DNA from 3 places in the Rhizobium sp. RAF36 genome. Region 3 is predicted to be linked to each of the others. Evidence: riboswitches for the same ligand, from Rfam matches in the RefSeq annotation. Region 3 holds a riboswitch; each other region holds the start of a gene.

Region 1 (10,586 bases), on a different contig from region 3:
GGCGGTGTCTACTGGTTCTTCGCTCATTGTCTTTCCTGATGAAATGTCATGCTGTCTGTTTATGGTATGATGGCGCCAGATCGAAGCGCGCCGAATTGCTGCGTGGCGTCCAGAGATGCCGGTCGATCGCCTCCATCAGCCGCTCCTTCATCTCTTCGAGAGCGGCCGGGTTCTTCTCCGCCATGAAATCACGCACCTTGGGATCGGCGACGAAGGCCTGGTAGACGGCTTCGAAATGATGGTTGCCGACGGCTCCCGTCGTTGCCGCAAAGGCAAAGAGATAATCGACCGTGGCGGCGATCTCAAAGGCACCCTTGTATCCATGGCGCATCACGCCATCGATCCATTTCGGATTGACGACGCGCCCGCGCACCACACGGCCGATCTCTTCCTCCAGCGAACGGATCACCGGCTTTTCCGGCCGCGAATGGTCGTTGTGATAGATGGAAGGACGCACACCGCCGACATGCTCCGCTGCCGCCGCCATTCCGCCCTCGAACTGATAGTAATCGTCGCTGTCGAGCAGATCGTGCTCGCGGTTGTCCTGGTTTTGCACCACCGCCTGGATGGAGCGCAGCCGCTCCTCTAAGATGCCGCGCTCGGCCCGGCCTTCCTCGGCCGCGCCATAGGCATAGCTGCCCCAGACGAGATAGGCCTCCGCCAGATCAGCGCGACGTTCCCAGCCCTTCTCGTCGATCAGCGCCTGCAGCCCCGCGCCGTAAGCGCCCGGCTTTGAGCCGAAGATGCGATATCCGGCGCGTTTGGCCGCCGACGCTTCATCCAGGCCGGACGCCGCAAGCCGCGCCGCCTCGCCGCGCATCCGCTCGGCAATCGGATTATCCGCCGCATCCTCATCCAGAGCGCCGACGGCGCGGATCGCCTTGTCGAACAGCGCGATCTGCTCCGGAAAGGCATCGCGGAAGAAGCCCGAAATCCGGAGCGTCACATCGACCCGTGGACGTCTGAGCATTGCAGGCGTAATGATTTCATAGCCGGTGACGCGGCGCGAGGTCATGTCCCAGACCGGCTTGACGCCGATCAGCGCCAGCGCCTGGGCGATATCATCGCCGCCGGTGCGCATGTTGGACGTGCCCCAGGCCGTCAGCCCGAAGGACACCGGCCACTCGCCGTGATCCTGCACATAGCGGCGGACAAGCAGCTCCGCCGATTTCTTGCCGAGTTCATAGGCTGCTGGCGTCGGCACCGCGCGGCTGTCGACGGAATAGAAGTTCCGCCCCGTCGGCAGCACATCAGGCCGCCCGCGCGTCGGAGCGCCGGAGGGGCCGGGAGCGACGAAACGGCCGTCGAGGCCGGTGAGTAGCGCCGAAATCTCGGCGGCTCCGCAGGCGAGGATCGAGGGTTTCAGGCGGGATTCGATCTCTGTGAGGACGGATTTGGTCTGGGGCCAGCCAGCCGGGCATTCGGTTTCGGCGGAGACGAGCTTGGCGGCCAGCAGTTCGATGCGTTCGACGGTGTCACCATTGGTACGCCAGGGGGCGTCGAGGATGTCGGCCAGGATGGCAGGGCGTGAGCCGGTCCACGGCGCGGCCATGTTGCAGTCGAGGGGATCGAATTTGGCGCTTGTATGCGGGGTACCCCCCTCTGCCTTGCCAGGCATCTCCCCCTCAAGGGGGGAGATCGACTCGTGGTTGGCCTCTCGCAAAACAGTTGAGGTGGAAGCGAGCGGTTCCGCCCAGCCCATCTCCCCCCTTGAGGGGGAGATGTCCGGCAGGACAGAGAGGGGTACTGCACCCGCCAACGCTGCATCGAGCGCAATCGCCCGCTGCAAACTCTGATCCCCGCCCTCGCCCAATCCCCGCGGCACCCGCGCCAGCGCCACGGTCAGATCCGTCAGCAACCGCCCCGCGGGCGATCTGCCGAACACATGCAGCCCATCGCGGATCTGCATTTCCTTGAGATCGCAGAGATAGGCGTCAAGCTTCCTCAGCGCCTCGTCCTCGGTCTCGCCCTTGGCAATCCCGGCATCGCTGTCGAGGCCGATATCGGCGACGAGATCGAGGATCTGCTTCGACAGCAGCCGGATACGGCGCGGATCGCTGCCGGATGCCTCGTAATATTCGTCGACCAGCGCTTCCAGATCCTTCAGCGGACCATAGCTTTCGGCGCGCGTCAGCGGCGGCGTCAGGTGATCGATGATGACCGCAGCCGTCCGGCGTTTGGCCTGCGTGCCCTCGCCGGGGTCGTTGACGATGAAGGGATAGAGATGCGGCAGCGGCCCGAGGATCGCCTCCGGATAACACTCCTCCGACAGCGCCAGCGCCTTGCCCGGCAGCCATTCGAGATTGCCGTGCTTACCCATGTGAACAACCGCATCGGCGCCGAATTCCTGGCGCAGGAAAGCATAGAAGGCGACATACCCGTGCGGCGGCACGAGATCGGGCGAATGATAGCTTTCCTTCGGATCGATATTGTAGCCGCGGGCTGGCTGGATACCCGCCAGCACATTGCCGAACCGCGTGAACGGCAGAGCGAAGTGACCATCCACAACGTAGGGATCACCCTCCGGCACGCCCCAGCGCGCCGCCATCTCGTCTTGAATCTTTTTCGGAAGAGACGCGAAGAACGCCTTGTATCGCCTCATGGAAAGCGTTTCGCGGATCACCTTTCCGTCACGCCCGGAATTCGTCGGCCCCTCCGAGAGATGGCGGATCAGCGCATCGCCATCATCAGGGAAATCCGTGACACCATAGCCCGCCCCGCGCATCGCCTTCAGCACCTCGACGGTACCCGCAGGCGTATCGAGGCCGACGCCGTTGCCGAGGCGCCCGTCACGGTTCGGATAGTTGGCGAGCACCAGCGCCACGCGCCGCGCCGCAGCCGGCTTGCGCCGCAGCCGCGCCCAGCCAGCGGCGAGCTTGGCCGTGTAGCGCATCCGCCCTTCATCAGGCTGGCTGGTAACGATATTCGCTTCGACAGCCGCGTCATAACGCGCTGCCGACTTGAACGAGACGGCACGCGCCAGAACCCGTCCATCGACTTCGGGCAGCGCCACGTTCATACCAAGATCGCGCGCCGACAGCCCCTGCGATGACCCGGCCCACGCCTCAAGTGATGAAGCCGACAGGATTGCCTGCAGCACGACGGAGCCGCTTTTTTCCAGCACGGTCGGTTCACGCTGAGCACCCGGCGCGGACACAGCAAAGCCCGTCGTGTTGACCACGACATCGGGAGGCGCCTGATCAAAAATGCTGTCGATGATGCCCTTGGAGACCGGGTCTTTCAGGCTGTAGGCAAAGACCGGCAAGGGCCGGAGACCTTCCGCCGCCAGGGCCTCGATCATCGCCTCGACCGGTGCGGTCTCGCCGCTCTGGACCAGGGCTCGGTAGAAGCTGATGGCGGCGATGGGTTCGGACCCCAGCTCCTCCGTCGCAGCAAGTTCGCCCCCCTCTGTCCTGCCGGACATCTCCCCCGCAGGTGGGGAGATTGGCTGGGCGCGCCCGCTCATTCCAGCCTCAATTGCCTGGGGAAACGCCAACCACGAGTCGATCTCCCCCCCTGAGGGGGAGATGTCCGGCAGGACAGAGGGGGGTGCCACGTTCAGCAGCATCGCCGCAGACAACACTCTCCACTCCTCAACCCCAACGACTCCCCGCCCCGGCCACCAGATCCCGGCCTTCATCAGCGGCGCAGCCGCACCGGGCTTCTCACCACCCGACAGCATCGCCGCCGCATAATCCAGCAGCCGCCGCGAATTCTCGTCGCCGCCCTCGATCAGGTAAGCCCACAGCGCATTGAGATCATCGAGCGCCACATTGGAAAACGGCGTCAGCCCCGCATCCGGCTTGGAATCGCCGGGCAGAACGGCAATCCGCGCGCCATGCAGGGCCGCACAGGCATGCAAAGCCTCCAGCGCATAGTGAAAATAACTGGCACCGCCGAGCGCGCGGACAATGATGAGTTTCGCATGCCGCGCGGTGCGCTCGACATAGGCATCGACCGACATCGGATGCTTGAGGCTCATCAGGCTGGCAAGCCGAAGCGTCAACGGCGAGCCGCCGCCCTGTCCGTGGGCGGCGGCGATGGCCGCAAGCTCCGTATCCGCCGCAGACAGGAACAGGATATCGCCCGGCGACTGGCCAAGATCGATGGCCTCGTCACCGTCGCTAATCGTTCCTTTCTGGGCGAGAAGCAGATGCATGGATCAGACGAGCGCCTCGATGGCCTTGCGCACGGCCGCCTCGTCCATGTCATGCAGGCCGATGACGACGAGACGCGTGCCGCGGGTCTCGCCCGACGCCCAGGCGCGGTCGAAATACTGGTCGATACGGCTGCCGACAGCCTGGATCTGCAGGCGCATCGGCTTGCCCTCAACAGCAGCAAAGCCCTTCAGGCGGAGCACGTCATGCTCTGCAATCACGCCCTTCAGCTTCTCGATGAAACCGGCCGGATCGACGATCGCGCCGAGCTCGACGACGAAGCTGTCGAACTCGTCGTGGTCATGCGGCGTGCCGTCCTCATGCTCCAGCTCGTGATGGGACTTGCGATTGACGATATCTTCCTCGGTGCCGACGCCGAGGCCGAGCAAGACGCTGGCCGGAACTTCGCCGTTCTTCGCCTCGATCAGCGCCGGCTTGCGCGAAATGCGCGACGCCACTTCGTCACGGACGCGGATAATGCCTGCGGCATCGAGCAGATCCGTCTTGTTGAGCACGATCAGATCGGCGCACGTCAGCTGATCCTCGAACAGCTCTTCGATCGGGCTCTCATGATCGAGCGACTCGTCTTCGGCGCGGCGCGCATCGACGGCATCGTGGTCGTCGGCGAAACGTCCGGCGGCAACGGCGGCGCTATCGACGACGGTGATCACGCCATCGACGGTGACTTCGCTACGGATATCGGGCCAGTTGAAGGCGGCGACCAGCGGCTGCGGCAGCGCTAGGCCCGAGGTCTCGATGACGATATGATCGGGGCGCTGCTCGCGCTCGAGCAGCTTGGTCATCGTCGGAATGAAATCGTCGGCAACGGTGCAGCAGATGCAGCCATTCGTCAGTTCGATGATGTCGTCCTCGGTGCAGTTCTCGGCGCCGCAGCCCTTCAACACGTCGCCATCGACGCCGAGGTCGCCGAATTCGTTGATGATCAGCGCGATCTTCTTGCCGCCGGTATTGGAAAGCAGGTTGCGGATCATCGTCGTCTTTCCGGCACCGAGAAAGCCGGTGATCACGGTTGCGGGGATCTTCTGGTTCATAAATTTCAACCCTTCATTTTCAGCGGCAGCCCGGCCGCGATAAAATACACGTCCGCGGCGGAGGCCGCGATCATCTGGTGCAGCCGCCCGGCATGATCACGGAAATCCCGCGCCATCCGGTTCTCGGGCACGATCCCGAGGCCGACTTCATTGGAAACAAACACGAGCCGAGCCCTGGCCTTCGGCAGCCAGGCGGCAAGGGCCGCAGATTCCGCCGCCATATCCCGCTCGCCCATCATCAGATTGGTGACCCAGAGCGTCAGGCAATCCACAAGGATCGCCCGCCCTTCGCCGTCGACGGCCGACAGGCATTCGACAAGCTGCAGCGGCTCCTCATGCGTCGTCCAGGATGGCCCGCGATCGTCCCTGTGAGCGGCAATCCGCGCCCGCATCTCGTCATCCCAGGCCCGCCCGGTAGCGACGTAGTGGCGCTCGAGGCCGCTATCGGCGATCAGCTGTTCGGCGAAACGGGACTTGCCGGAACGGGCACCGCCAAGGATGAAGGTGGTGCTGGAAGGAGAGCCGCTCATGCGCAAAGGCCTGCGGCGAAACGTATGCGCTCTCCCCGCACTCCCTCATTCCTGTGCTCGTCACAGGAATCCAGCCACGGCACGTCGGCGCCGTGAATGAAACCTAACAGCAAGGAAATGAGTCTTCTGTGCCCAAGGACTTGGGCACGCTGGATTCCTGTGACAGGCACAGGAATGAGGGAGCGCCTGGGGGCCGCCCGACGTGACGGCATGCAAATTCGCGTTTCAGCCACGACAACCTCCGTGCTGGCAGCGGACAGGATTGCCCTTGGGTGGGCTCTTCGCCCGGCACGGTTGGCAGGTCTCCTGGCTCGCGGTTTGAGGCCCCGACAGGGATGGCGCAAGGCCATCCCTGATCGTGCCAGCGGATCTTCCTCGCCTTCCCGGCTGCATTCTCGTGAAAAGGCGGACGATTCGTAGAAATGGAGGCGTCCAGCCCCTGCTGATCACGATGCATTCCAGTGGCTTTTCCGGTGTCCTTGAGCCACCGCCCTGCCGCGGAATGCGGCGATCAGGCAATGGTGCCGGTGCACCGGATGGAAGACCCTGACCGCTCTACAGTCGCGGGGTCGGCTGTGATGAAGACGCCCGGTTTGGGTCCGCCCCGTCACATTCCCTTTTCATCCAGGGCGGCAATCACCGCTCCGGAACCATCCGTTATTGATTTCATCGTTAGGCGCGCGGCAGTGCGAAGTCAATCGAGCCCGGCGCGATGAAAAATGCCGCACCTTAACACGACTGAGTCTACCAAACAGATAGTCTATTAAATTCATTAACTTAAGACGCGATTTCGCTTGCCGTCGCCTCGCTTTTGCTGCAATTGCTCGCGAAATCATGCGGCGCACAAAGCGCGCTTCCTTGATCCTGCTCCCCGTCGCCTAGTTCTGTCATCATGCTCACGAAAACCGATATCGGCCGCCTGACGCGGCGCCATCTCAAATTCGATTTGGCGCGGCTGCGCGCGCTGGCGCGCCAGAACGAAATGGGCATGGTTTTCGCCGGTGGCGCGGTCGGCGTCATCTCCGGCTGCGCGGTCACCGGCATGAGCCTGATCTCCCGCGAGATGCACAGCCTGATCTTCGGCATCAGCGATGTCGATCGTCTGAGCTCCTCCGATATCAGCAACAAGCTGCTGCTGCTCTTGGCACCGGTCTGCGGCGGCATGCTTCTCGGCCTGCTGCTCTTCATCCTTAGCAGGACGCGCAAGAAGCCGATGGTCGACCCGATCGAGGCCAATGCACTGCATGGCGGCCGCCTGTCGCTGACCGACAGCATCATCGTCGCCATCCAGAACCTGATCTCCAACGGCTTTGGCGCGTCCGTGGGCCTCGAGGCCGGCTATACACAGCTGGCGGCGGGCCTGGCCTCGAAGCTCGGCCTGAAGCTGCAGCTGCGCCGCGCCGATCTGCGCGTCCTCCTCGGCTGCGGTGCGGCAGGCGCTATCGCCGCAGCCTTCAATGCCCCGCTAACCGGCGCCTTCTACGCGTTCGAGCTGATTATCGGCACCTACACCATCGTCTCGCTGACACCCGTTGTCGTCTCCGCCCTGCTCTCGACGCTGGTGGCGCGGCTGCTCGCAGGCAACGATTTCACCATCGACGTAGGCAGATTCGGCACTGTGGTGCCGGCCGATTATGTGCCGGCCATTCTGCTTGGCGCCTGCTGCGCCGGTGCCGGCATCCTGATCATGCAGGGCGTTTCCTTTGTTGAGGAACTGGCCCGCAAGAGTTCCGTGCCGACACCGGTACGCCCGGCGCTCGGCGGCATCGTTGTCGGCCTGCTGGCCACCATCTCTCCACAGGTGTTGTCGGCTGGGCATGGCGCCTTGCATCTCAACCTGGCGCATCAGGTGGCAATCCCGACGCTCGTCGGCATCCTGCTGTTGAAGTCGCTTGCATCTGCAGTGTCGATCGGCTCCGGCTTCAGGGGCGGCCTGTTCTTTGCATCGCTGTTCATGGGCGCGCTTCTCGGCAAGCTCTTTGCCTATTCCGCGCCGTTCTTTGCGCATGCCTCGCTGACACCCGAGGTCTACGCCGTCGTCGGCATGAGTTCACTCGCCGTCGCCATCATCGGCGGACCGCTGACGATGACCTTTCTGGCGCTCGAAATCACCGGCGACTTCCCGATCACCGTATTGGTGCTCGCCGCGGTCATCACGTCGTCGCTGGTCGTGCGCACCACCTTCGGCTACTCCTTCGCCACCTGGCGTTTTCACCTGCGCGGTGAAAGCATCCGTAGCGCCCACGATGTCGGCTGGATCCGCAATCTGACGGTCGATAAGCTGATGCGCGCCGACGTCAAGACCGCCAATGCCGCAACCACTGTCGAAGAGTTCAAGAAGGCCTTTCCGGCCGGCGCCACGCAACGCGTCATCCTTGTCGATGACACAGGCAAATATGCCGGTCTGGTGCTGGTGCCGGAAATCCACGCCAACCCGATCGCCACCGACGACGAGGGCAAGGGGCTGGAGAGCTTCGTGCGCTACAAGAACGATTTCCTGCAGCCGCAGATGAATGCCAAGCAGGCAGCGGCCATCTTCGACAAGAGCGAAAGCGAAGCGCTCGCCGTGCTCAACAATCTGATCGAGCGCAAGGTCGTCGGCCAGCTCAGCGAAAGCCACACGCTGCGCCGCTACAGCGAAGAGCTCGACCGGCGGCGCCGCGAAATCTCCGGCGAAATCTAGCCAAGCAGCCGGTTCAGCCAGTCGCCGTCGAGATGCGCCTCCAGTTCGTCCGCAACGGCATCCAGCGCCCGGTCGACGCTCTCCGCGTAATTGCGCCTTTCGCCCTGAAGGCCGAAACTCTGCAGCAACCGGCTGCGATAGGGATCGCTGGAAAACAGGCCGTGCAGATAGGTGCCGACGATACGTCCATCCGCAGATACGGCACCATCCGCGGCACCGTCCACCACGGCCGACGGCCGGCTGCAATCCGGCCCCTCGGTCACGCCGAGATGGATCTGATAGCCTGACAGCGGCGTACCATATTCGGCAGAAACAGCATGGCTGTTGCGAACGGTCTTCTCCGGCGCCATGACGGTTTCGACGTCGAGCAGCCCGAGCCCGTCAACCTCCGCCGTTCCGCCCTCGATGCCGAGCGGATCGTGCACCTTGCGGCCGAGCATCTGATAACCGCCGCAAATGCCGATCACCCGGCCGCCGCGCCGGACATGGGCGGCCAGATCACGATCCCATCCCTCGGCGCGAAAATCGGCAAGGTCGCTGATCGTCGATTTGGAGCCCGGCAGCACGACGAGCGCGGCGTCTTCGGGAAGACGCTCCCCGGCACGCACGAACACCAGCTCGACGTCGTCTTCGGGTCTCAGCGGGTCGAGATCGTCGAAATTGGCAATCCGCGGCAGAACGGGGACGGCGATCTTCAATGCGGCCCCGCTTCCCCGCGCCAGCTTTTCAAGAACGACTGAATCCTCCGCAGGCAGCCCGCCTGCCGCCTTCAGCCACGGCACGACGCCGAAGCACGGCCAGCCGGTATAACGGCCGATCGCGGCAATCCCCTCGTCGAAAAGCGAGACGTCGCCGCGGAACTTGTTGATGATATAGCCGGAGATCATCGCCCGATCGGTGTCGTCGAGGATCGCATGTGTCCCGACAAGCGAGGCGATGACGCCGCCGCGATCGATATCGCCGACCAGTACGACCGGCACGCCGGCCCTTGTCGCAAAGCCCATATTGGCGATATCGCCCGGGCGCAGGTTGATCTCCGCCGGCGATCCCGCGCCTTCGACGATCACCAGATCGGCGCCCTCGGAAACCGTGGCGAAGCTCGACAGCACGAATTCCAGTAGTTGCGGCTTCAGACGCTGATAGTCACGCCCCTTCGCCTGCCCCCAGACCTTGCCCTGGACGATGATCTGGCTGCCGTTCTCCGATTGCGGCTTCAAAAGCACCGGGTTCATATGAACAGATGACGGCGTGCGCGCAGCCAGCGACTGCAGCCACTGCGCCCGGCCGATCTCGCCGCCATCGTCGGCAACGGCTGCGTTGTTGGACATGTTCTGCGGCTTGAAGGGCCGCACCGTCAGTCCGCGATTGGCCGCCAGCCGGCAGAGCCCGGCGACGAGCACCGTCTTGCCGACATCCGATCCTGTTCCCTGCAGCATGATGGCTCTGGTCATGTGACGAGGCCTACAACGCGTTGCCTCGCGCGGTCAACGGCAGGGCCAAAAACACGAAAACCGCGCAGGCAGTAAGCCGCGCGGTTTGCCGTAAACTCTGGCGTATTCGCCCATACACGGCGAAACTCGTCTTCTCCGGGACGCAAAACCTGATCCGGAGAACCGGCGGTTTGTCCCCCGCCGTGGCTACACTGATAACGCGACATCCTTACCGGAGAGTTATTGAGGCCTTAAGCAAACATGAATTTTGACCTTTTTTTGAACTTTTGTTGGCAGCGGCGTGTGCGCCGCATCATTGAAGCGCCCAATCACAGGCGGCAGCAGTCGCTAATATTAGCTGTTGTAAATCAATGTTTTAGGCCAAAAAAGTTCAACTGCGGAAAGTTGACCGCAACCTTTTCTGCGCTAGCATCTGTAAATTTAAAAATCCTGAGTGGAAATAAGGATGTGCAGATGAAGACCGCAGGAAAAATGCTGTTATTCGCCGCCCTTGTCTGCGCGTTTGCGACCTCGGCCGCGGCATCCGGCTGCGGAAACGTCTCGATTGCCGAGATGAAGTGGGGCTCGGCCGCCATCGCAGCGAATTTTGACAGGATCATTCTCGAAGCCGGCTATGGCTGTGACGTCAAGATCGTCCCCGGCGACACCATGCCGACCTTCGCCTCGATGAACGGAAAATCGACGCCGGACGTCGCGCCGGAACTCTGGGTCAA
Region 2 (10,586 bases), on a different contig from region 3:
TCCCAGTGCATCGGGAACAGGATCCAGCGGCAGATGCACATGGCGCAGCCGAAGCGGATCAGCGTCCAGGCATTGAAGCGGCGGCTGAGATGCTTCGAGACGAAGAACACCAGAACCTCGGAGGCCACGCCGGCGCTCCAGAGAATACCGACCTGCGTGCCGGTGAAGCCGAGCTGATGCCAATAGATCGATGCGAAGGCATAGAGCAGCGCGTGGCTGGACTGCTGGATCGCCACGCCCCAGAGCAGCACCAGCAGATGCGGCTGACGCAGCGAGCTGCCTGTTGCCTGCTGCAGATCGACAGGCGTATTGCGCCGCCGCGTCGGGCCGATACGCGGACAGTAGATCGCCATCGCCATGGTCATCGCAAAGCCGAAGATCATGACCGGCAGCACCATATCGCCGCCCCACAGGCCGATCATCTCGCCGCCGATCATCGTCGAGACGATGAAAGCGATCGATCCCCAAACGCGCATCGAACCGTAATCCAGCCCCCAGCGCCGGACGCCTGAAATGACGATCGATTCGACGATCGGCACGTAGGGCGCAAAGGTGGCGCCCTGGACGCTGTAGACGATCAACACCGGCCAGAAGCTCGTCGTCCAGTAAAGCGCGATCGCCGTCAGCAGCGACAGCCCGCCAGACCATAGGAGCACATCGGCGCGCTCCTTCATCCGGTCGGCATACATCGCTACGACAGGTGCCACGAGGACGCGTACGACCATCGGCACGGCAAGGATGACGCCGATCTCGTGATCGGTGAATTTGTGAACAGCAAGCCAGACAGGGAAGAATGGAAGCGCGACACCGTTGACGATCAGCGGGGCGCAGTAAGACAGGGCGCTGAGCAGCCGGAAACGCGGCGGAGCCCCCTCATCGACAGAGGCATTCTGGGCGGGAATCATGGTGGACCTGCAGGAAACTGTGCGCTGCCTAACACATCAACCTAGGGGCGACTATGGCGAGAAATAGCCCATTTGAAACGTTTTAAAAAATAGATAGGGCCGTTGCCCGGAGGCAACGGCTAAATGTCTTGCAATATGGCGGGTTGAAAATCAGGCGGCCTGCGGCGCGCGCTCGGGCTGGTGCGTCAGCTTCAAAGTCACCGGCTCGCTGCTGGCGATCGCATTCCAGGTGATAAGTTCGAAAGTGCCGTCCTCATGCTCGGCAATCGCCGTGCAGCTCTCGACCCAGTCGCCGGTATTGATGTAACGCACACCGTCCATCTCCTCGATGACGGCATGGTGGATATGGCCGCAGATGACGCCGTCGGCGCCACACTTGCGGGCCTCGTCGGCGACGACGCGCTGGAACTCGCCGATGAAGTTGACTGCATGCTTGACCTGCAGCTTGGCCCAGGCCGAGAACGACCAGTAGGGCATGCCCATGCGGCGACGGATGGCGGCCAGAACGATATTGATGCGGATCGCCATGTCATAGGCCCAGTCGCCGAGATAGGCGAGCAGGCGGGCATTGCGGACGACGACGTCGAATTCGTCGCCATGCAGCACCAGATACTTCTTCCCGTCGGCGCCCTCGTGCATCATCCGCTCGGCCACTTCGATGCCGCCGAAATGCATGCCCGGGAAGTCGCGGAGGAATTCGTCGTGATTGCCGGGAATGTAGACAACGCGCGTACCCTTGCGCGCCTGGCGCAGCAGTTTCTGGATGACGTCGTTGCAGACCTGCGGCCAGTACCAGCTGCGCTTCAAGCGCCAGCCATCGACGATATCGCCCACGAGGACGATCGTGTCTGCCTCGTGGTGGCGCAGAAAGTCGATCAGGAAGTCGGCCTTGGCAGCCTTGGAACCGAGATGCACATCGGAAATGAAGAGCGTACGGAAGTGTCGCGTATCCATGTAATCCATCACAGGCATCCTGCCCGTGCCCCATCGTTCATCTGGCCTTCCAAAATCAGACTCGTGTTTCAGGAAGATGACAGCGCGGTTGTTTGACGCATCCTCCGGGCATAAGAGTTTTCCGCTTTCAACCTCAAATTCCCGCTGTCCCGCCGCACCGATTGTTGTATGGAGAAGGCTTCAAACGACATGACTGCGGTATTGGAGAAGGCAATGGATAATCAGGACAAATCCAAGACGGAGAAGAACCTGACAGGTGGAACTCTTGACGAACAGGCGCTGTTCTTCCACCGCTATCCCCGCCCCGGCAAACTCGAAATTCAGGCGACCAAGCCGCTCGGCAACCAGCGCGATCTGGCGCTCGCCTATTCGCCTGGCGTCGCCGCGCCGTGTCTCGCGATCCGCGACGATCCGGAGACGGCCGCCGACTACACCTCGCGCGCCAATCTGGTCGCCGTCATCTCCAACGGAACCGCCGTTCTCGGCCTCGGCAATATCGGCCCTCTCGCCTCCAAGCCGGTGATGGAAGGCAAGGCCGTTCTCTTCAAGAAATTCGCCAATATCGACGTCTTCGATATCGAGGTCGATGCCTCGACCGTCGAGCAAATGGTCTCGACAGTCGCCTCGCTTGAGCCAACCTTCGGCGGCATCAACCTCGAAGACATCAAGGCGCCGGAATGCTTCGAGATCGAACAGCAGCTGCGCGCAAAGATGCGCATTCCCGTCTTCCATGATGACCAGCACGGCACCGCGATCATCGTCGCCGCCGCCATCCTCAACGGCCTGGAACTGGCCGGCAAGTCGATCAGCAACGTCAAGATCGTCACGTCTGGCGCCGGCGCTGCGGCGCTCGCCTGTCTCAATCTGCTCGTCGAACTCGGCGCCAAGCGCGAGAACATCTGGGTCCACGACATCGAAGGCCTCGTCTACGAGGACCGCAACGTGCTGATGGACCAATGGAAAGCCGTCTACGCGCAGAAGAGCGATACCCGCACGCTCGCCGAAAACATCGGCGGCGCCGATGTGTTCCTCGGCCTCTCTGCTGCCGGCGTGCTGAAGCCGGAACTGCTCGAGCAGATGGCCGAAAAGCCGCTGATCATGGCGCTCGCCAACCCGACGCCGGAGATCATGCCGGAACTCGCCCGTGCCGCCCGGCCGGACGCGATGATCTGCACCGGACGCTCGGACTTCCCGAACCAGGTCAACAACGTTCTCTGCTTCCCCTTCATCTTCCGCGGCGCGCTGGATTGCGGCGCCGAGGAGATCAACGAAGCGATGAAAATGGCAGCCGTCCGCGCCATCGCCGGCCTCGCCCGCGAAGAGCCGTCCGATGTCGCCGCCCGCGCCTATTCCGGTGAAACGCCGATCTTCGGACCGAACTATCTGATCCCCTCGCCGTTCGATCCGCGCCTGATCCTGCGCATCGCGCCTGCCGTCGCCAAGGCAGCGGCCGAGAGCGGCGTCGCACGCCGTCCGATCACCGATTTCGACGCCTATCTCGACCAGCTGAACCGCTTCGTCTTCCGCTCCGGCTTCATCATGAAGCCGATCTTCACGGCCGCCAAGGCTGCCGAAAAGAAGCGGGTGATCTTCTCCGAAGGTGAAGACGAACGCGTGCTCCGCGCCGCTCAGGTTCTCATCGAAGAAGGCATTGCCGAACCGATCCTGATCGGCCGTCCGCAGGTCATCGAAACCCGCCTGCAGCGCTATGGCCTGCGCATCCGCCCGCTTTCCGACTTCGCCGTCATCAACCCGGAAGACGATCCGCGCTTCCGCGAATATGTCGATCTCTATCTGTCGCTCGTCGGCCGCCGGGGCGTTATCCCGGAAGCGGCCCGCACGATCGTGCGTACCAACACCACCGTCATCGGGGCGCTGGCGCTGCGCCGCGGCGAAGCAGACGCGCTGATCTGCGGCCTCGAAGGCCGTTACGAGAAGCACCTGCGCGACGTTCGCCAGATCATCGGCAAGCGCAAGGATGTCCGCGATTTTTCAGCGCTCAGCCTGCTGATCTCGCAGCGTGGCGCCACCTTCTTCACCGACACCTACGTGACGTTCAATCCGAGCGCCGAGGAAGTGGCTGAATCAGCCGTTCTGGCTGCCGAGGAAATCAAGCGCTTCGGCATCACGCCGCGCGCCGCCCTCGTCTCGCATTCCAACTTCGGCTCGCGCGAAAGCGAAAGCGCCACGAAGATGCGCGGTGCCCTGCAGCTGATCCGTGATGCCGCCCCTGATCTCGAAGTCGATGGCGAAATGCATGGTGAGAGCGCAATCGCCGACGAAATCCGCAAGCGCGTCATGCCGTCCACCACGCTGCACGGTGAAGCCAACCTGCTGGTCTTCCCGAACCTCGATGCGGCCAACATCACGCTCGGCGTCGTCAAGTCGATGACCGACGGCCTGCATGTCGGCCCCATCCTGCTCGGCACCGCGCTCCCGGCCCATATTCTGGCGCCGTCGGTGACGTCGCGCGGTGTGGTCAATATGGCGGCGCTTGCCGTCGTCGAGGCCCAGCAGCCGGCGTGATTTGCCGTCGATCGGAAAAATGCGTTAGAATTCCTTCGTTAGCTTGTTAACGGAAGGCAGCTAGACAGAACGGATGCGGCAAATGCTCTGCCGCTTCCGGTTTATTATGCTGCGGGATGATACCGTGAAACGCCGAAGCCTGACCCTTGCTCTCTTTCTCGCTGCTGCCGCGCCCGCGGCGGCGCAGACCAGCGCGATCTGCGAAGATCTGCGCGGACGCCTTGCCGACCTGCCGCAGGTGATCGGCAACGGCCCGGAGATCCGCCAATATGCAAGCGCCATAGCCGAACAGAACCTCGAGCTCCGCAAGCTGCGCAACGACCTGCGCAGCAACGGCTGCAGCGTCGACAGCATGGTCGTCATCGGCGGCGAGAACGACCGCTACTGCGGCGATCTGCAGGAATCGGAATCGCGGATGATCGACAACATCCACTACCTCCAGGAGCGCCGCAACCAACTGCGGGAGGCCGGCGGCAGCGACGTCAACGAACGCCGCGAACTGATGGCGGCCCTCGACGATAACGGCTGCAACGACGATCCGGGCTATCAGCCGGACGAGCGCGCCTATGTCCCGGCGCCAAGTACCGAAGAACAGGCGATGCGCGGCGATACCTTCATTCCGCTCGGCAACGGCGAGGAAGGCAACACCCAATATGGCGTGCCCCGCGGCGAGATGATGTCGCATGTCAGCACCATGTGCGTGCGAAGCTGCGACGGCGGCTTCTTCCCGATCAGCACCAATGCGACCTCGATCGATTTCAGCCGCGACGCCTCCACTTGCTCGAAAATGTGCCCCGGCATCGAGACGGAGCTGTTCTATCAGGACGTCTCCAACACCGACGCGGCCAACATGATCTCGGCCGCGACCGGCGCGCGCTACAGCGCCATGCCGAACGCCTTCGCCTACAAGAACCGGGCGCCCGGTGAGAAATCCTCCTGCAGCTGCAATCTGACCGCCTATTACGAGCAGATGCGCAAGAACCAGACGGTCAGCGCGCCGCCGCCAAAGGGCTCGATCACGACGATCACGACCAAGCCGCCGGCAACTGCAGCCCCCACACCGGCTGCGCCGCAGGCACAGGTACCGGACCGCCCCTACGACCCCGGCAACAGCAAGGTACGCCAGATCGGCCCGCAATTTCTCGCGGGCGACCAGGGCAGTATCGACCTGAAGAACCCGGCGACATCTGGGCCGCAGCCGCAGCAGCAACAACAGAATTAGCGGCGGCCCCAGCCATCGCGGAAGATCAAATCGTCGAGCGAAAGCCGCTGCCGCCAGCCTTTAACGGCCAGCTCGGGCTCGCTATAGAGCGTATCGACATAGCCGACGCATAGCCAGGCGACGATCTCGATATGCGCGGGCACGCCGAGAATGTCCTTGAGCTCGCTCTCATGGAAAATGCTGACCCAGCCGACGCCAATGCCTTCGGCCCGTGCCGCGAGCCAGAGGTTCTGCACCGCACAGACGGTTGAATAGCTATCCATCCGCGGATTATGCGTGCGCCCCAGCACGACGTCACCGCTGCGTGACGGATCGCAGGTGATGCAGATGCCGAGCGGCGCCTTGAGGATACCCTCGAGCTTCAGCGACCGGTATGTCGCCTGCCGCTCACCATCGAACATCCCGGCCGCCTCGCGGTTCGCCCTGTCGAAGGCGTTCCACACGCGCTGACGCACACCTGCATCTTCGACAACGATAAAATTCCAGGGCTGCATGAAGCCAACCGAGGGCGCGTGGTGCGCGGCTCCGAGTAGCCGCATCAGCACGTCGGATGGTACAGGATCAGGCAGAAACTGGTCGCGCACATCGCGCCTGGTCATGATCGCCCGGTAGACGGCGTCGCGCTCGTCAGCGGAAAAGGCGGACGCGCCTTCAAGCGCATCCTTGTTCATGGGCCGCATCGTCAAATCCCCAACAACGCAACCGCCCCGCCGTCCGCGCGGGATCAGTCTATGATGCCAGGCCGGTCTTCTGACTTGGCGTCATCCGCCCACCGCAGCCTTCCCGGTGTCAACCAGTGGCATGATGCGGCAGGCGTCGGCCTTACAGCGTTGGGCACGTTCCGGGCTTGCACCGGATTCCCGATTCTCCCGCGGCAAGCGGGCACCTGACCCATGCCTCTTGCCCGCTTTTACGAGAAGCTTCAAGTAGCCGGGAAATACCGGACATAGGCAAACTCGTCACCATCAGGTGACCAGCAGGGAACATTGATCGTGCCCTGCCCGCCGAACAGCTCGAAGAGCGTCGTCAGATTGCCGCCGTCCATATCCATCAATCGCAGGCGCACATGCAGGTCGCGCGGATGATCGAAGACGTCAGGATCGTAGGAAAGCAGCAGCACCTTGTCGTTGGTAGGCGCCGGATGGGCAAACCAGTTGCCGTAATTGTCGTGCGTGACCTGCTCCAAACCGGTCCCATCGGGATGAATGCGCCAGATCTGCATCAGCCCGGTGCGGCTGGAATTGAAATAGATCCACTGCCCGTCGAAGGAATAGTCAGGCCCGTCATTGCGCCCCTCGCCATGCGTCAGCCGCCGCTCGGCGCCGCCATCGACGGAAATCGTGTAGATATCGAAGAGATCGCCGCGAATGCCGCAATAGGCGAGTTCCTTTCCGTCAGGCGACCAGCCATGCCAGTAGGACGGCAGGTTTTCGGTGATCTGTTTCGGCGCGCCGCCTTCCGACGGCAGGGTATAGATGCAGGATTTGCCATGCTCGGTCTTGTCGGAGATCACATACTGCCTTCCGTCGGGCGAAATGCCGTGATCGTTGTTGCAGGCCGTGGCAAAGCCGGTATCGACCTGCTGCAGACCGCCCTCACCGTCCGGTGACAAGCGATAGAGAAGGCCATCACCGTTCAGCAGTAGGTAGCGGCCATCGGGCGAAAAATTCGGCGCCTCGATCAGCTGCTCCGTCTGGAACACGACCCGGCTCCGACCGGTGCGGATATTGTAGATCTCGACCGAACTGCGCATGCATGCCTCCCGCATTTGCTGCGGCCCGGCGCTTAGCCGTTCCGCTTCATTCTGATTTGCATGCGGTTTGTGCCATGCATCTGCGTTTCGATAAAGGCGCATCGCTTCAAAAGCGAGCTGAGGTTCAAGGACACGAAATCCTCAGTTCAGAAGATGCCAACTCACTAGGAAAGGATGAATTCCAGATGCGACAGCGCCGACCGTAGCCAATGTAGCGAGAACAATCTGATATGTTTCGAGCTTCAACCGGCGCTCAAGAACGACCGTCTCGCCCCGCCAATAAAGCCGGTTTGCTTCGTCCAATTGAAAACCATCGAGCTCATCCAAGGCAATTGTGCGCAATGCCATGCTCGTCCCCTCTCAATCTAGACAAACTGCAAATGATAATACCCCTACCGATCCCTAAAACGGTTGGTGATCGGATAGCGGCGGTCGCGGCCGAAATTCTTCTTGGTGATCTTCACGCCTGGCGCCGACTGGCGGCGCTTGTATTCGGCGAGATAGAGCAGATGCTCGATCCGGTGCACCGTCGCGACATCGTGGCCGCGCGCGACGATCTCATCGACGCCCATTTCCTTCTCGACGAGGCATTCGAGAATGTCGTCGAGAACCGGATAAGGCGGCAGCGAATCCTGGTCGGTCTGATCAGGCCGCAGTTCGGCAGAGGGCGCCTTGTCGATGATGTTTTGTGGGATCACCACGCCTGATGGGCCAAGCGCATCCGGCGGCACATGCGCATTGCGCCAGCGCGAGATCGCATAGACCTGCATCTTGTAGAGGTCCTTGATCGGATTGAAGCCGCCGTTCATATCACCGTAGAGCGTCGCATAGCCGACCGACATTTCCGACTTGTTGCCGGTGGTGACGACCATCGAGCCGAACTTGTTGGAGATCGCCATCAGGATCGTGCCGCGGGCGCGGCTCTGCAGGTTTTCTTCGGTGATGCCGCTATCGGTGCCTTCGAAGAGATCGGAGAGCGCCGAGGTAAAGCCGGTCACCGGCGCCTCGATCGGCACGATGTCGTAGCGGCAGCCGAGCGCCTTGGCGCATTCGGCGGCATCGTTCAGCGAATCCTCGGACGTGTAGCGGTAGGGCAGCATGACGGTGCGGACCCGCTCCTCGCCCAGCGCATCGACGGCAATTGCCGCGCAGATCGCCGAGTCGATGCCGCCGGAGAGCCCAAGCACGACATTCTTGAAGCCGTTCTTGTTGACGTAGTCGCGGAAGCCGAGCAGGCAGGCCCGGTAATCGGCCTCCTCTTTCTCCGGAATATGCGACATCGGTCCTTCGCTGCAACGCCAGCCGTTGTCGCCGCGCTTCCAAGTGGTCACGGCAAGCGCCGGCTCGAACTGGCTCATCTGGAAGGCCAGCGACTTGTCGCCGTTGAAGGCAAAGCTCGCGCCGTCGAAGACCAGTTCGTCCTGGCCGCCGAGCTGGTTGGCGAAGATCAGCGGCAGGCCCGTTTCGATCACCTGACGCAGCGCCACCTGATGGCGCACATCCACCTTGCCGCGATAATAGGGCGAGCCGTTCGGCACCAGCAGGATTTCGGCGCCGCTTTCGGCCAGCGTCTCGCAGACGCCGAGATCGTTCCAGATCTCCTCGCAGATCGGCACGCCGATCCTGACACCACGGAAATTCACCGGTCCCGGCATCGAGCCTTCGCTGAACACACGCTTCTCGTCGAATTCGCCGTAATTCGGCAGATCGATCTTGTCCCGGAACACCAGGATCTTGCCGCCATCGAGCACCGCGACGGAATTGTGCCGCCCGGTCTCGCCCTGCCGCGGGAAGCCGACAATCAGACCCGGTCCGCCATCCGCGGTATCGGCTGCGAGGTCCTCGATGGCCTTGAGGCAGGCCTTCAGGAATGCCGGTTTCAGCACCAGATCCTCGGGCGGATAGCCGGAAATGAACAGCTCGGTCAAAAGCAGCAGATCCGCGCCCTGACGGGCCGCATCGGCGCGTGCCTCGCGGGCTTTGGCAAGATTTCCAGCAACATCGCCAACCGTTGGGTTGAGCTGGCCGACGGCAATCCGGAGCGTGTTCAAGGGAGCGTTTTCCTGTGTCATGTCATCTATTTAGCGCGCGCGCGTTCGCCCCGCAACGTGTCCTGCCATGAAAAGCCGCCGGGTCTGCTCAGACGAAAATTCAAATCTTCGGGAAAAGCAAGGAAACATTAACGGTTCATCTAGCGTTCATGGCGGGCATGTGACAGTTCGGTGAAGGTTTTATGACGCCGGGATGACGGCGGGAATGACATTGGAGTCCGCCCTTGATCGCGTTGGTCATGAAGTCCGCGCAGGCCAGAAGAATGGCGCTGCTTTCTGCTGGTCTCGGCGCGAATGTCCGCTCTCCCGCCGCCCGAGCCGCCCTCAGCATCGCATTCACCTTTTCGATGGCACTGCTCAGCGTCATCGCCGTCGAATGGATCGCCCGCAGCACGCTTGCCGATGTCGGCGATTTCCTGACCTCGACGGCCCGCCCCGGTATGACCACCGTCGTCATGCTGACCATCCTGATGCTGACGCTCGATGCCGCCTTCGGCCGCCGCTATCTCTCGGCGCTGATCCTCGTTCCGCTTGTCTTGATCCCCGCGTTCGTCTCCAATCAGAAGCAGCATTACCTGTCCGATCCCTTCTATCCCTCGGATATCCTCTTCGGCCGGCAGATCATGGAGTTGCTGCCGGTGATGGTGCGCGACCGGCCGTTCACGGCAATCGCCATCGTTGTCGGCCTAGTGCTGCTCGCCGCCGGCATGGTGTTCGGCTGGCGTTATGCCTGGCGCACCTTTCCGAAGCTGTCGAACCAGGCGCGTCTTCGCCGCCTCTGCCTCGGCCTGCCGGTGATCGCCGCCTTCGGTTCGCTGATGGATTATTCGCAATATTCCTACATCCGCGACCGCCTGCAGGTCGTGCCGATGATGTGGGACCAGAAGGAAAATTATCGCAGCAACGGCTTCATCCTCGCCTTCATCTTCAATGTGCCGATGGCCGATGTCGCCGCCCCTGCCGGCCTCAACGCCGAGGCGCTCGACGCGATCCCGGCCCGCAATTACGGCTATCTCGCCGGTCCGCGTGAAAAACCCGATGTCATCATGCTGATGAGCGAATCCTTCTGGGATCCGACGCGGCTGAAGAAGCTGAATTTCAGCGCCGACCCGATGCCGACGATCCGCGCCTCCCAGTCCGGCTATGTCTTCTCGCCCGAATTCGGCGGCATGACC
Region 3 (10,586 bases):
AGGCCAAGGGGATCGATATCATCCCGTCCAACGACTTTTCCCTCTACGACCATGTGCTCGACACGGCGGTGATGGTCGGCGCCGTACCGGCCGAATATGGCTGGAAGGGCGGCCCCGTCGATCTCGACATCTATTTCGCCATGGCGCGCGGCTCAGTGGGCGCTGAGCACAGCGATTGCGGCCATGCGCATCATCATGAGGGCGTTCCGGCGCTCGAAATGACCAAGTGGTTCGATACCAACTACCACTACATGGTGCCGGAATTCACCCGCGACCAGCGCTTCGCGCTGACCGAAAACAAGCCGCTGCAGATGTTCCGCGAGGCGAAGGCGCTCGGTATCCACACGCGCCCGGTCATTTTCGGCCCGGTGACCTTCCTGAAGCTCGGCAAGGCGACGCAGGCAGGCTTTGATCCGATAGAACTGCTCGACCGGTTGCTCCCTGTCTATGCGGCCATCCTCGCGGAGCTCAGCACTGCGGGCGCCGATTGGGTGCAGATCGACGAGCCAGCCCTGGTGCTCGATCTCACAGACGCTGAGCGGAACGCGCTGACCACGGCCTACAGCGCGCTTCACCAGCTGGTGCCGAACCTGAAGATCATGATCGCCAGCTATTTCGGCGCATTGGGCGACAATCTCAAGACAGCAGCGGCGCTGCCGGTTGCCGGTCTGCACGTCGATCTGGTGCGCGCGCCCGAGCAGCTTGATGCGGTCGTATCGGCGGTGCCTGATGACCGGGTATTGTCTCTCGGCGTCATCGATGGCCGCAACATCTGGCGCGCTGATCTTGAGAAACTGCTGGATCGGGTCGAGGCGCTTTCCAAAACGCGTCCAATCGAAATCGCGCCATCTTGCTCGCTTCTGCATGTGCCGATCGATCTTGCTCTCGAAACCGCTATTGATGCCGAGGTCAGGGGATGGCTGGCTTCTGCCACGCAGAAGCTGGATGAGCTGGCGGTCCTCGGCCAGGCACTTTCGCAGGGGCGCGATTGCGTGACGGATGCCATCGGCAGCTCTTCGAGGGCCGCGGCCGCCCGCGCGGCATCGCCGAAGGTCAATGATCCCGCGGTCAGGCAGCGGATTGCAGCGATCGACGAGACCATGAAGCGCCGCAAGGCCGGTTTCGCCGAGCGCAAGGCGATCCAGCAGACGGATATGCGCTTGCCGCTGTTCCCGACGACGACGATCGGGTCCTTTCCGCAGACGCCTGAAGTCCGCAAGGCCCGTTCGGCACACACGAAGGGGACGCTCAGCAATGCGGACTATGAGGCTTTCCTGCGCAAGGAAACCGAAGCAGCCATCCGCTGGCAGGAGGAAATCGGCCTCGATGTGCTCGTTCATGGCGAGTTCGAGCGCAATGACATGGTGCAGTATTTTGGCGAGCAGCTGTCAGGCTTTGCCTTCACGCAGCATGCCTGGGTACAGAGCTATGGGTCGCGCTATGTCCGCCCGCCTATTATCTTCGGCGATATCGCGCGGCCGAAGCCGATGACGACAAGCTGGTGGCAATATGCCCAGTCTCTGACAGACCGGCCGGTGAAGGGCATGCTGACTGGACCGGTGACGATCCTCAACTGGTCCTTCGTGCGTGATGATATCGCCCGAAGCGAAGCATGCCGGCAGATCGCGCTGGCGATTCGCGACGAGGTCGGTGATCTCGAAAAGGCCGGCGCCAGAATGATCCAGATCGACGAGGCAGCACTCCGGGAAGGCCTGCCGCTGCGGCGCTCGCAATGGAAGACCTATCTCGACTGGGCCGTCGAAAGCTTCCGCCTGTGCTCGACCGGTGTCAGCAACGCGACGCAGATCCACACGCATATGTGCTACTCGGAGTTCAACGACATCATCGATGCGATCGCCGCGATGGATGCGGATGTGATCTCGATCGAGACGTCGCGCTCGAAGATGGAGCTGCTGGAGGCATTCCGCGGTTTCGACTATCCGAACGAAATCGGCCCGGGTGTCTACGACATCCACTCGCCACGCGTTCCCGATATTGCCGATATGACCGGTCTGCTTCTTCTGGCGCGCGAGCGGCTTGGCGATTCGCAGCTCTGGATCAATCCGGATTGCGGCTTGAAGACCCGCAAATGGGAGGAAGTGAAGCCGGCGCTCGTCAATATGGTGGCGGCGGCGCGGTCTTTGCGCGAACGCGTTGCCACGGCAACGGCCTGATCGTCATCGCATTCGAGGAGCCGGCTTTTGCCGGCTTCTCTTTTCCACAGCCAATCCGCATTAATCTTCCGTTATCCACATCACATTCATTTTTTCGGCTTGCGGCACCCGAAACCTGAACCATCCATTGACGTAAAAATAGACTCGCGTACTATATCTAGTGTTCGAGGTTCCCTCGATTCGCAAGGATCGCGGGCTAAGACGGGAATTCGGTGAGATCTGCCGCAAGGCGGAGCAATGCCGGAGCTGCCCCCGCAACTGTGAGCGGCGAGCATATGTCCCATTTCGGGTCACTGGGTCATGAAGACCTGGGAAGACCGGGATGAATGTGATGATCCGCAAGCCAGGAGACCTGCCTTGAGCGAAAACGTCCACGGGCGGGGTGTCCGGCTGGCGAGCGATGAGATGTGGGCATGATGCCGCTCTTCGCTTCCTCCGGTGTGTCCCGCATGAGCCACTTCGGGGTGAAGTCTTATGTCTTTGAGTTTCAGATCATACCGGCGCGAATGACGGGCTGCTGACGCCCGGCAACCGGCAACGGCTGTCTTCCTTTTCGATCTTCCCAAGCGCGGACATCGGCGGATGTCCGAACGATATCCCATGCCTTCCAGTCACGAGGTTTTCCCATGAGCATCACCGTCTACAGCAAGCCCGCCTGCGTTCAGTGCACCGCAACCACCCGCGCGCTCGATCGCCAGGGCATCGACTACACCATCATCGATGTTTCCACCGATAGCGCCGCCTATGATCTGGTGCAGGGTCTCGGCTACCGTCAGGTCCCTGTTGTCATCGCCGGCGAGCAGCATTGGGCGGGCTTCCGCCCCGACATGATCAGCGCGCTCGCCTGAGCGGCGGCTGCGATGGGCGAGATCGTCTATTTTTCCAGCCGGTCGGAAAACACCCATCGCTTCGTCGAAAAGCTTGGCCTTCCCGCCCGGCGCATCCCGATATCAGGCGAGACGCTTCAAGCCGTCTCTCCCTATGTTCTTGTGGTCCCGACCTATAGCGGCGAGGGCGGCAAGGGAGCTGTGCCCAAGCAGGTGATCCGTTTCCTGAACGATGCGGCAAACCGTTCGAACCTCCGCGGCGTGATTGCCGCGGGCAACAGCAACTTCGGCGAGACCTATGGGCTCGCCGGCGACATCATCGCGAAGAAATGCCAGGTACCTTACCTCTACAGGTTCGAGTTGCTCGGCACCGCTGATGATGTTGCCAACGTCAAACACGGATTGGAACGATTTTGGACACGGCAGTTCTCGAGCGCCCCGTAAAGGCGCAAGCCGCGGAAACCGGGCTGGATTACCACGCGCTGAACGCGATGCTGAACCTCTATGACGAGGACGGCAAGATCCAGCTGGACAAGGACCGGCAGGCGGCGAAGCAGTATTTCCTGCAGCACGTCAACCAGAACACCGTGTTCTTCCATAATCTCCGGGAGAAGCTCGATTACCTCGTCACCGAGGGCTATTACGAGCAGGAGGTGCTGGATCAGTATTCGTTCAACTTCGTGCGCGATCTCTTCGATCACGCCTATGACAAGAAGTTCCGCTTCCCGACCTTCCTCGGCGCCTTCAAATATTACACCAGCTACACGCTGAAGACCTTTGACGGAAAGCGCTATCTGGAGCGCTATGAAGACCGCATCTGCATGGTGGCACTCGCCTTGGCGCAGGGCAACGAGGCATTGGCCCGCGACATGGTCGATGAGATCATTTCCGGCCGCTTCCAGCCGGCAACGCCGACCTTCCTCAATGCCGGAAAGAAGCAGCGCGGCGAGCTGGTCTCCTGCTTCCTGATGCGCGTCGAAGACAATATGGAATCGATCGGCCGCTCGATCAATTCTGCGCTGCAGTTGTCGAAGCGCGGTGGTGGCGTGGCGCTGTCGCTGACCAACATTCGCGAAATGGGCGCGCCGATCAAGCATATCGAGAACCAGTCGTCGGGCATCATCCCGGTGATGAAGCTGCTCGAGGACGCCTTCTCCTATGCCAACCAGCTCGGCGCGCGCCAGGGGGCAGGGGCCGTCTATCTCAACGCCCACCACCCCGACATCATGCGCTTCCTTGATACCAAGCGCGAGAATGCCGACGAGAAGATCCGCATCAAGACGCTGTCGCTCGGCGTCGTCATTCCAGACATCACCTTCGAGCTCGCCAAGAACAACGAGGACATGTACCTGTTCTCGCCCTATGACGTGGAACGCGTCTACGGCGTGCCGTTCACCGAAATCTCGGTGACCGAAAAATACCGCGAGATGGTGGCCGACAGCCGCATCAAGAAGAAGAAGATCAAGGCCCGCGACTTCTTCCAGATCGTCGCCGAGATCCAGTTCGAGAGCGGCTATCCCTACATCATGTTCGAAGACACGGTGAACAAGGCGAACCCGATCGCCGGACGCATCACCATGAGCAATCTGTGCTCCGAGATCCTGCAGGTCAGCGAAGCCAGCGAGTACAATGACGATCTGTCCTACAAGGTGATGGGCAAGGACATTTCCTGCAATCTCGGCTCGCTGAATATCGCCGCCGCCATGGACTCATCCGATTTCGGCAAGACGATCGAGACCTCGATCCGGGCGCTGACGGCAGTTTCCGACATGAGCCACATCTCCTCGGTCCCGTCGATCGAGAAGGGCAATGACGAGAGCCACGCGATCGGCCTGGGTCAGATGAACCTGCACGGCTATCTGGCCCGCGAGCGAATCCAGTACGGCTCCGAAGAGGGCGTCGATTTCACCAATATGTATTTCTACACGGTGACCTATCACGCCATCCGCGCCTCGAACCGTCTCGCGATCGAGCGGGGCCAGAGCTTCAAGGGTTTCGAGAATTCCAAATACGCGTCGGGCGAATATTTCGACAAGTATACCGAAATGGAATGGAAACCGGCTACGCAGACGGTTTCTGACCTGTTCAGCAATGCCGGTATCGAAATTCCCACCCAGGAAGACTGGCTGGCACTGAAGAAGGCCGTCATGGAGGGCGGGCTTTATAACCAGAACCTGCAGGCGGTGCCGCCGACGGGGTCGATCTCCTACATCAACCACTCGACGTCATCGATCCACCCGATCGTCTCCAAGATCGAGATCCGCAAGGAAGGCAAGATCGGCCGCGTCTATTATCCGGCGGCCTTCATGACCAACGACAATCTCGACTATTACCAGGACGCCTACGAGATCGGACCGGAGAAGATCATCGACACCTATGCGGCTGCCACCCAGCATGTCGACCAGGGCCTGTCGCTGACGCTGTTCTTCCGCGATACGGCGACGACGCGCGATATCAACAAGGCTCAGATCTACGCCTGGAAGAAGGGCATCAAGACCATCTACTACATCCGCCTGCGCCAGATGGCGCTGGAGGGGACGCAGGTGGAGGGATGTGTGTCGTGTACGTTGTGATCTGATTTCCGGCCGCTGGCCTTAGAGCGAGTAGCCCCCCTCATCCCCGGCGCAGCACGCTGCGCCTGACCTGCCGGCACCTTCTCCCCGCTGGGGAGAAGGGAACCGCAGCGCCCGTCAGCCCCTTGATTGAGGCGTGTAGGCGGGCACGTCCCCTCTCCCCAGCGGGGAGAGGGTTAGGGTGAGGGGGCCGCGTCCTCCAACAGAACTGATTGAGGAAAGATTTCCCATGAACATGCACGCCAAGCCCGTATCCCGCGTCCGCGCCATCAACTGGAACCGCATCGAGGACGACAAGGACCTCGAAGTCTGGAACCGCCTGACCGGCAATTTCTGGCTGCCGGAAAAGGTACCGTTGTCGAACGACATTCCCTCCTGGGCGACGCTGAAGCCGGAAGAGCAGCAGTTGACGATCCGGGTCTTTACCGGGCTGACGCTGCTCGACACTATCCAGAACGGCGTCGGCTCGGTGACGCTCATGGCCGATGCCTCGACCCAGCATGAAGAGGCGGTGCTTTCCAACATCTCCTTCATGGAAGCTGTGCACGCGCGCTCCTATTCTTCGATCTTCTCGACGCTGTGCTCGACGCCTGACGTCGACGACGCCTATCGCTGGTCCGACGAGAATGAGTTTCTGCAGAAGAAGTCGGCGCTGATCATGGAGCAATATGCTTCGGGCGATCCGCTGAAGAAGAAGGTTGCCAGCGTCTTCCTCGAAAGCTTCCTGTTCTATTCCGGCTTCTATCTGCCGATGTACTGGTCGAGCCGCGCCAAGCTCACCAACACCGCCGATATGATCCGCCTGATCATCCGCGACGAGGCGGTGCATGGCTATTACATCGGCTACAAGTTCCAGCGCGCCGTCGAGCGTCTGCCGGAAACCCGCCGCCAGGAGATCAAGGATTTCGCCTTCGATCTGCTGCTGGAGCTCTACGACAACGAGGCCAAATATACCGAGGCGCTTTATGACGGCGTCGGGCTCACCGAAGACGTCAAGAAGTTCCTGCACTATAACGCCAACAAGGCGCTGATGAACCTCGGCTACGAGGCGCTGTTCCCGCCGGAGGCCTGCAAGGTCAATCCGGCGATCCTTTCGGCCCTCTCGCCGAATGCCGACGAGAACCACGACTTCTTCTCGGGCTCCGGCTCGTCTTACGTCATCGGTAAGGCGGTGGCGACTGAGGACGAGGACTGGAACTTCTAGGCAAGGTCAGTCGAGCGAGGCGAGGTCGGACCTTTGGCTTCCGACTTCGACCGTCGCCGTCAATCCTGCGATCAGCTGCACACCGTCAGGCACCTTGTCGAGATTGATACGAACCGGAACGCGCTGCGCCAGCCGCACCCAGCTGAAGGTCGGGTTGATATTGGCCAGCAGCCCGGTTCCCGACGTGCGCTCGCGGTCCTCGATGCCGGTCGCGATACTGTCGACATGGCCTTCCAGCGTCTGGCGATGGCCCATCAGGTGGATCGTGACGCTGTCACCGACATGGATGCGCGGCAGCTTGGTTTCCTCGAAATAGCCTTCGACTCGCAGGGAGTCGGTATCGACGAGCGCGACCTTGGCGGTGCCGGCGGTGACATAGTCGCCTGGGCGCAGGCTGAGGTTCGAAACCGTGCCGTTGACCGTTGCTCTGACGGCGGAGCGGTCGAGATTGAGCTGCGCCAGATCGCGGTTGGCGACGGCCTGCAGATAGGTGGCTTCGGCCTGGTCGGCGGCTGTGCGCGCCTGTTCCTTCTGCTGCACGGAGGCGGCATCGCCGAGGCGCTGCTGGCGGTCGGTTTCGCGGCGGGCCTGTTCCAGCATGGCCTTGGCGCCTTCGAGCGCCGCTTCGGTCTGCGCGAGAGCAATCTTGAAGCGCTCGCCATCGACGCGGAACAGCACATCACCCTTCTTGACCGATTGGTTGTCCTTGACCGCGACGTCGCTGACGAGGCCGGAAACGTCCGGTGCGATGCCGACGACGTCGGCGCGCAGACGCGCGTCGCGCGTCCAGGGTTCATCCATGTAATGCACCCAAAGGCCGTGGCCGGCATAGGCGGCGGCGGCAACGAAGGCGAGGGTGACGATCAGGCGGGAGATTGATTTCAGCGTGTTCATGCGAAGTACCAGCGTGTCAGGGAGGAGACTGCTCCGAGAAGCAGCACATAGAGGGAGAGATCGAAGAGGCCGCGGTGCCAGACGAGCGAATAGGCGCCCACCCAGCTCAGTCCGCGACGGACGATCATCACGAGAAGAAGGGAAAGCACCATGAGAACGAGAAGGCGCGGCACATAGACGCCATAGAGATCGAATTCGGCAGGCATGACGGTTTACTCGGCTGCAATCTGAAGCGGGGTTGAGATGGTTTCGGGCGTGGGCCAATCTGGCGGCGCCGCCTCAGGGAAGAGCGCCCGGCGCAGACCGACCAGGGCATCGATATTGTCCCGGGTTTCCGTCCGTTCATGGGTAATGGTTCCGAGGCTGTCGTCGATAGCGGCACGCAACTCGTCGGGCGGGTCGATTGCCTGGCCGGCATCAAGCCGCGCCCGGTAGAAATCGGACACGCCTGAGAGCACCCGGCCGACAGACAGTGCGCTTGCGCCGGTCAGTTCCTTGCGCCGGGTCTGCAGCATCAGAACGTTAAAGCCGAGGCGCACATCGGCGAAGCCATCGACCTTTTTTAGTTCGCGATCCTCGACGGCGGCGAGGCGCGGCACCAGCTGGCCGAGGCGATCGAGGATGCGGCCGGAGAGCCGCTCATGGTCGGTGCGCCGTTCGCCGGCTGCCGTTTCGGCCAGATCCTTCCATCCGGCACGCACCAGCCGCCCGGCGGCGAGTTCGGCGCCGAAAGGACGGGCGATCAGCGTCCACACGAGGGCAAAGCCGATTCCGGCAAGGGCCGCGACCGCCTCATTGGTGAAGGTGGTGAAGTCGGATGTGTAGCGATCCTGGAGAGCGATGAAGCTCGCGCTGTTCACCGAAAGCAGCATCGCCAGCATGTTGAACTGCGGCCGGGTGATCAGCAGGCCTAGCAACAGGAAGGGCGGGGCGAAAACCACGGCCAGCAGCTCATAGGAGTTGACCGCCGGCAGGATGGCGAAAATGTAGACGAAGGAGATCACAAGGCTCAGAGCCGACCAGATGAACATCGACCGGATGAAGGGCGCGGGCCGGTCCATCGCGGCGAAGAACGAGCAGGCGACGGCGGCCATGGTGACGAAGCCCGCACCATTCTGCCAGCCGGTGAAGATCCAGAAGAAGCAGGCGACAGCGATCCCGGCAACGACGGAACCGGCAGCGAAGGCAATCAGCGCATAGTCATAATGCCTGACGCGGCCGACCACCTGGCGGTGGCGGAAAACCGGATGCCACGGACCGGCATGGCGGCCGCTGGCGATCTCGTCGCGCAGCGTCAGGCAATCGTGCCAGAGATCGACGATCTCGCCGAGGCGGGCAAGCGCGCTGCGATAAAGCAGGGCGTTCCAGCCGGTTTCGTGGCTTTCCGAGGTCTGGACGTCATCGATGCGGCGGCGCAAGTTCGCGCCTGTACCATCCGGCTTGCCTTTGCCGCCCTGCTGTAACCAGGCGGCGGCATCGTTGAGCAGCGCGGAAAGCGCCGGCGGCAGCTCCTGTCCGGAGGCTTTCAGCGCGTGAAGACGGTCGGCAAGCGATGAAAACAGCGGCAGCAGCATCAGCAGGCGGCCACGCAATTCGCGCGAATGACGGACGATATCGCGGCCATTCGCGTCATGGCCGAGCTGGCTGATGACGAGATCAAGACCAGTCACATCGGAGGCGAGCTTCTGGCGTTTCAGCGGCGTTGCCGGCGAGGCGCCTTCGCCGCGCAGGATCTCGTCGGCCCAGCTTCCGGCATCATCGAGCCAGGTGGTGATGCGCTGGCCGAGCAGCGAGCTGACGCTGGCCGGAAAGATGACGGCGCTGACGATGCTGGCGCAGACGATGCCGATGATGATCTCTTCCGAGCGGGCAAGCGCCGTGTCGAAGACCGTCTCGGGCGAGCCGACAGAGGGCAGGGCGATCATCGGCAGCGAATAGCCGGCAAGCATGAAGACATAGCTTCGGGCGCTGCGGTCGAGCATCGAGATGAACAGCAGCGTGCCGGTCCAGAGCGCCACGACCAGCGACAGCAGTTCGGGCGCGTTGACGAAGAGCGGAACGAAGAACACCGCGGCAGAAGCGCCGAGCAGCGTGCCGAGCGCGCGATAGAGGCCCTTGGAGCTTGTGGCGCCCGCCAGCGGATTGGCGACAACGTAGACGGCCGCCATCGCCCAGTAGGGGCGCGGCAGATCGAGCGACAGCGCCACGAAAAGCGCCAGCATCGAGGCAAGAAACGCCTTGCCCGAGAATAACCAGTCACGCCATACGGGTATCACGACGCTGCCTCGATTTCCTTTTCGAGGGCGCCTGTCTGCGTCACGTCTATATTGTCGAAGGCCTGCAGCACGCGCACGGCAGCTTCAAGGTCTGCCTTGCTGACATCCTGGAGAATGCGCTCGCGAAGCTCGTCGAGCACGGCTTCCATGCGTGCCGCAAGGGCACTGCCCTCATCGGTCAGATAAAGACCCTTGGCGCGGCGATCGGCAGGATCGTCCTTGCGGACGACAAGGCCAAGCGTTTCGAGCTGATCGAGAAGACGAACCAGCGATGGCCCTTCGATGCCGACATGGCCGGCCAGCACCACTTGGCGGACACCGCCGCCGAGGCGGCCGATCCAGAGAAGCGGGGCGGCGCAGGCCTCGGAGATTCCGTGGCTGCTGAGTGCGAGGTCGACGGCGCGGCGCCACTGGCGGCCGGTCGAAAGCAGGTTTGCGGTGAAGACGCGCTGAAGGCTGTTGTAGGTATCCATGCGTTGGATATAGCACCGAATTCGATAGGATTCAAATTATTCGCTATCTATTTTATTGGCTGCGGCAATCTGGCTATGCTGGTCGGCCTTTAGCTCAGGCGTGGCTGGCGGCGATCATCTCGGCAGCCTTCGAGCCGATCGCCATCGCCGGAGCGTTGGTGTTGC

Evidence for each region. Region 3 has a riboswitch for cobalamin ahead of nrdH (glutaredoxin-like protein NrdH). Riboswitches for the same ligand answer to the same signal wherever they lie in the genome.
Region 1: linked by a shared signal. The riboswitch ahead of cobU (bifunctional adenosylcobinamide kinase/adenosylcobinamide-phosphate guanylyltransferase) and the one ahead of nrdH (glutaredoxin-like protein NrdH) in region 3 are both predicted to bind cobalamin.
Region 2: linked by a shared signal. The riboswitch ahead of bluB (5,6-dimethylbenzimidazole synthase) and the one ahead of nrdH (glutaredoxin-like protein NrdH) in region 3 are both predicted to bind cobalamin.

What each region holds. Positions count from the first base shown of each region.
Region 1 is NZ_JBFREC010000001.1:529,721-540,306, reverse strand. It holds gene cobO (cob(I)yrinic acid a,c-diamide adenosyltransferase) at 1-27, opposite strand, end outside; gene cobN (cobaltochelatase subunit CobN) at 47-4,159, opposite strand; gene cobW (cobalamin biosynthesis protein CobW) at 4,163-5,209, opposite strand; gene cobU (bifunctional adenosylcobinamide kinase/adenosylcobinamide-phosphate guanylyltransferase) at 5,215-5,739, opposite strand; cobalamin riboswitch at 6,019-6,409, opposite strand; gene AB4Z25_RS02690 (chloride channel protein) at 6,632-8,422, shown strand; gene AB4Z25_RS02685 (cobyric acid synthase) at 8,419-9,873, opposite strand; gene AB4Z25_RS02680 (glycine betaine ABC transporter substrate-binding protein) at 10,327-10,586, shown strand, end outside.
Region 2 is NZ_JBFREC010000001.1:663,571-674,156, reverse strand. It holds gene AB4Z25_RS03350 (MFS transporter) at 1-905, opposite strand, end outside; gene AB4Z25_RS03345 (UDP-2,3-diacylglucosamine diphosphatase) at 1,056-1,859, opposite strand; gene AB4Z25_RS03340 (NADP-dependent malic enzyme) at 2,073-4,385, shown strand; gene AB4Z25_RS03335 (DUF2865 domain-containing protein) at 4,510-5,607, shown strand; gene bluB (5,6-dimethylbenzimidazole synthase) at 5,604-6,287, opposite strand; cobalamin riboswitch at 6,331-6,511, opposite strand; gene AB4Z25_RS03325 (TolB family protein) at 6,530-7,360, opposite strand; gene AB4Z25_RS03320 (hypothetical protein) at 7,502-7,708, opposite strand; gene AB4Z25_RS03315 (NAD+ synthase) at 7,753-9,432, opposite strand; gene AB4Z25_RS03310 (LTA synthase family protein) at 9,675-10,586, shown strand, end outside.
Region 3 is NZ_JBFREC010000004.1:271,035-281,620, forward strand. It holds gene metE (5-methyltetrahydropteroyltriglutamate--homocysteine S-methyltransferase) at 1-2,174, shown strand, start outside; cobalamin riboswitch at 2,325-2,548, shown strand; gene nrdH (glutaredoxin-like protein NrdH) at 2,801-3,022, shown strand; gene nrdI (class Ib ribonucleoside-diphosphate reductase assembly flavoprotein NrdI) at 3,035-3,445, shown strand; gene nrdE (class 1b ribonucleoside-diphosphate reductase subunit alpha) at 3,415-5,574, shown strand; gene nrdF (class 1b ribonucleoside-diphosphate reductase subunit beta) at 5,804-6,778, shown strand; gene AB4Z25_RS16570 (efflux RND transporter periplasmic adaptor subunit) at 6,785-7,672, opposite strand; gene AB4Z25_RS16575 (DUF1656 domain-containing protein) at 7,669-7,878, opposite strand; gene AB4Z25_RS16580 (FUSC family protein) at 7,885-9,894, opposite strand; gene AB4Z25_RS16585 (MarR family winged helix-turn-helix transcriptional regulator) at 9,945-10,421, opposite strand; gene AB4Z25_RS16590 (GMC family oxidoreductase) at 10,516-10,586, opposite strand, start outside.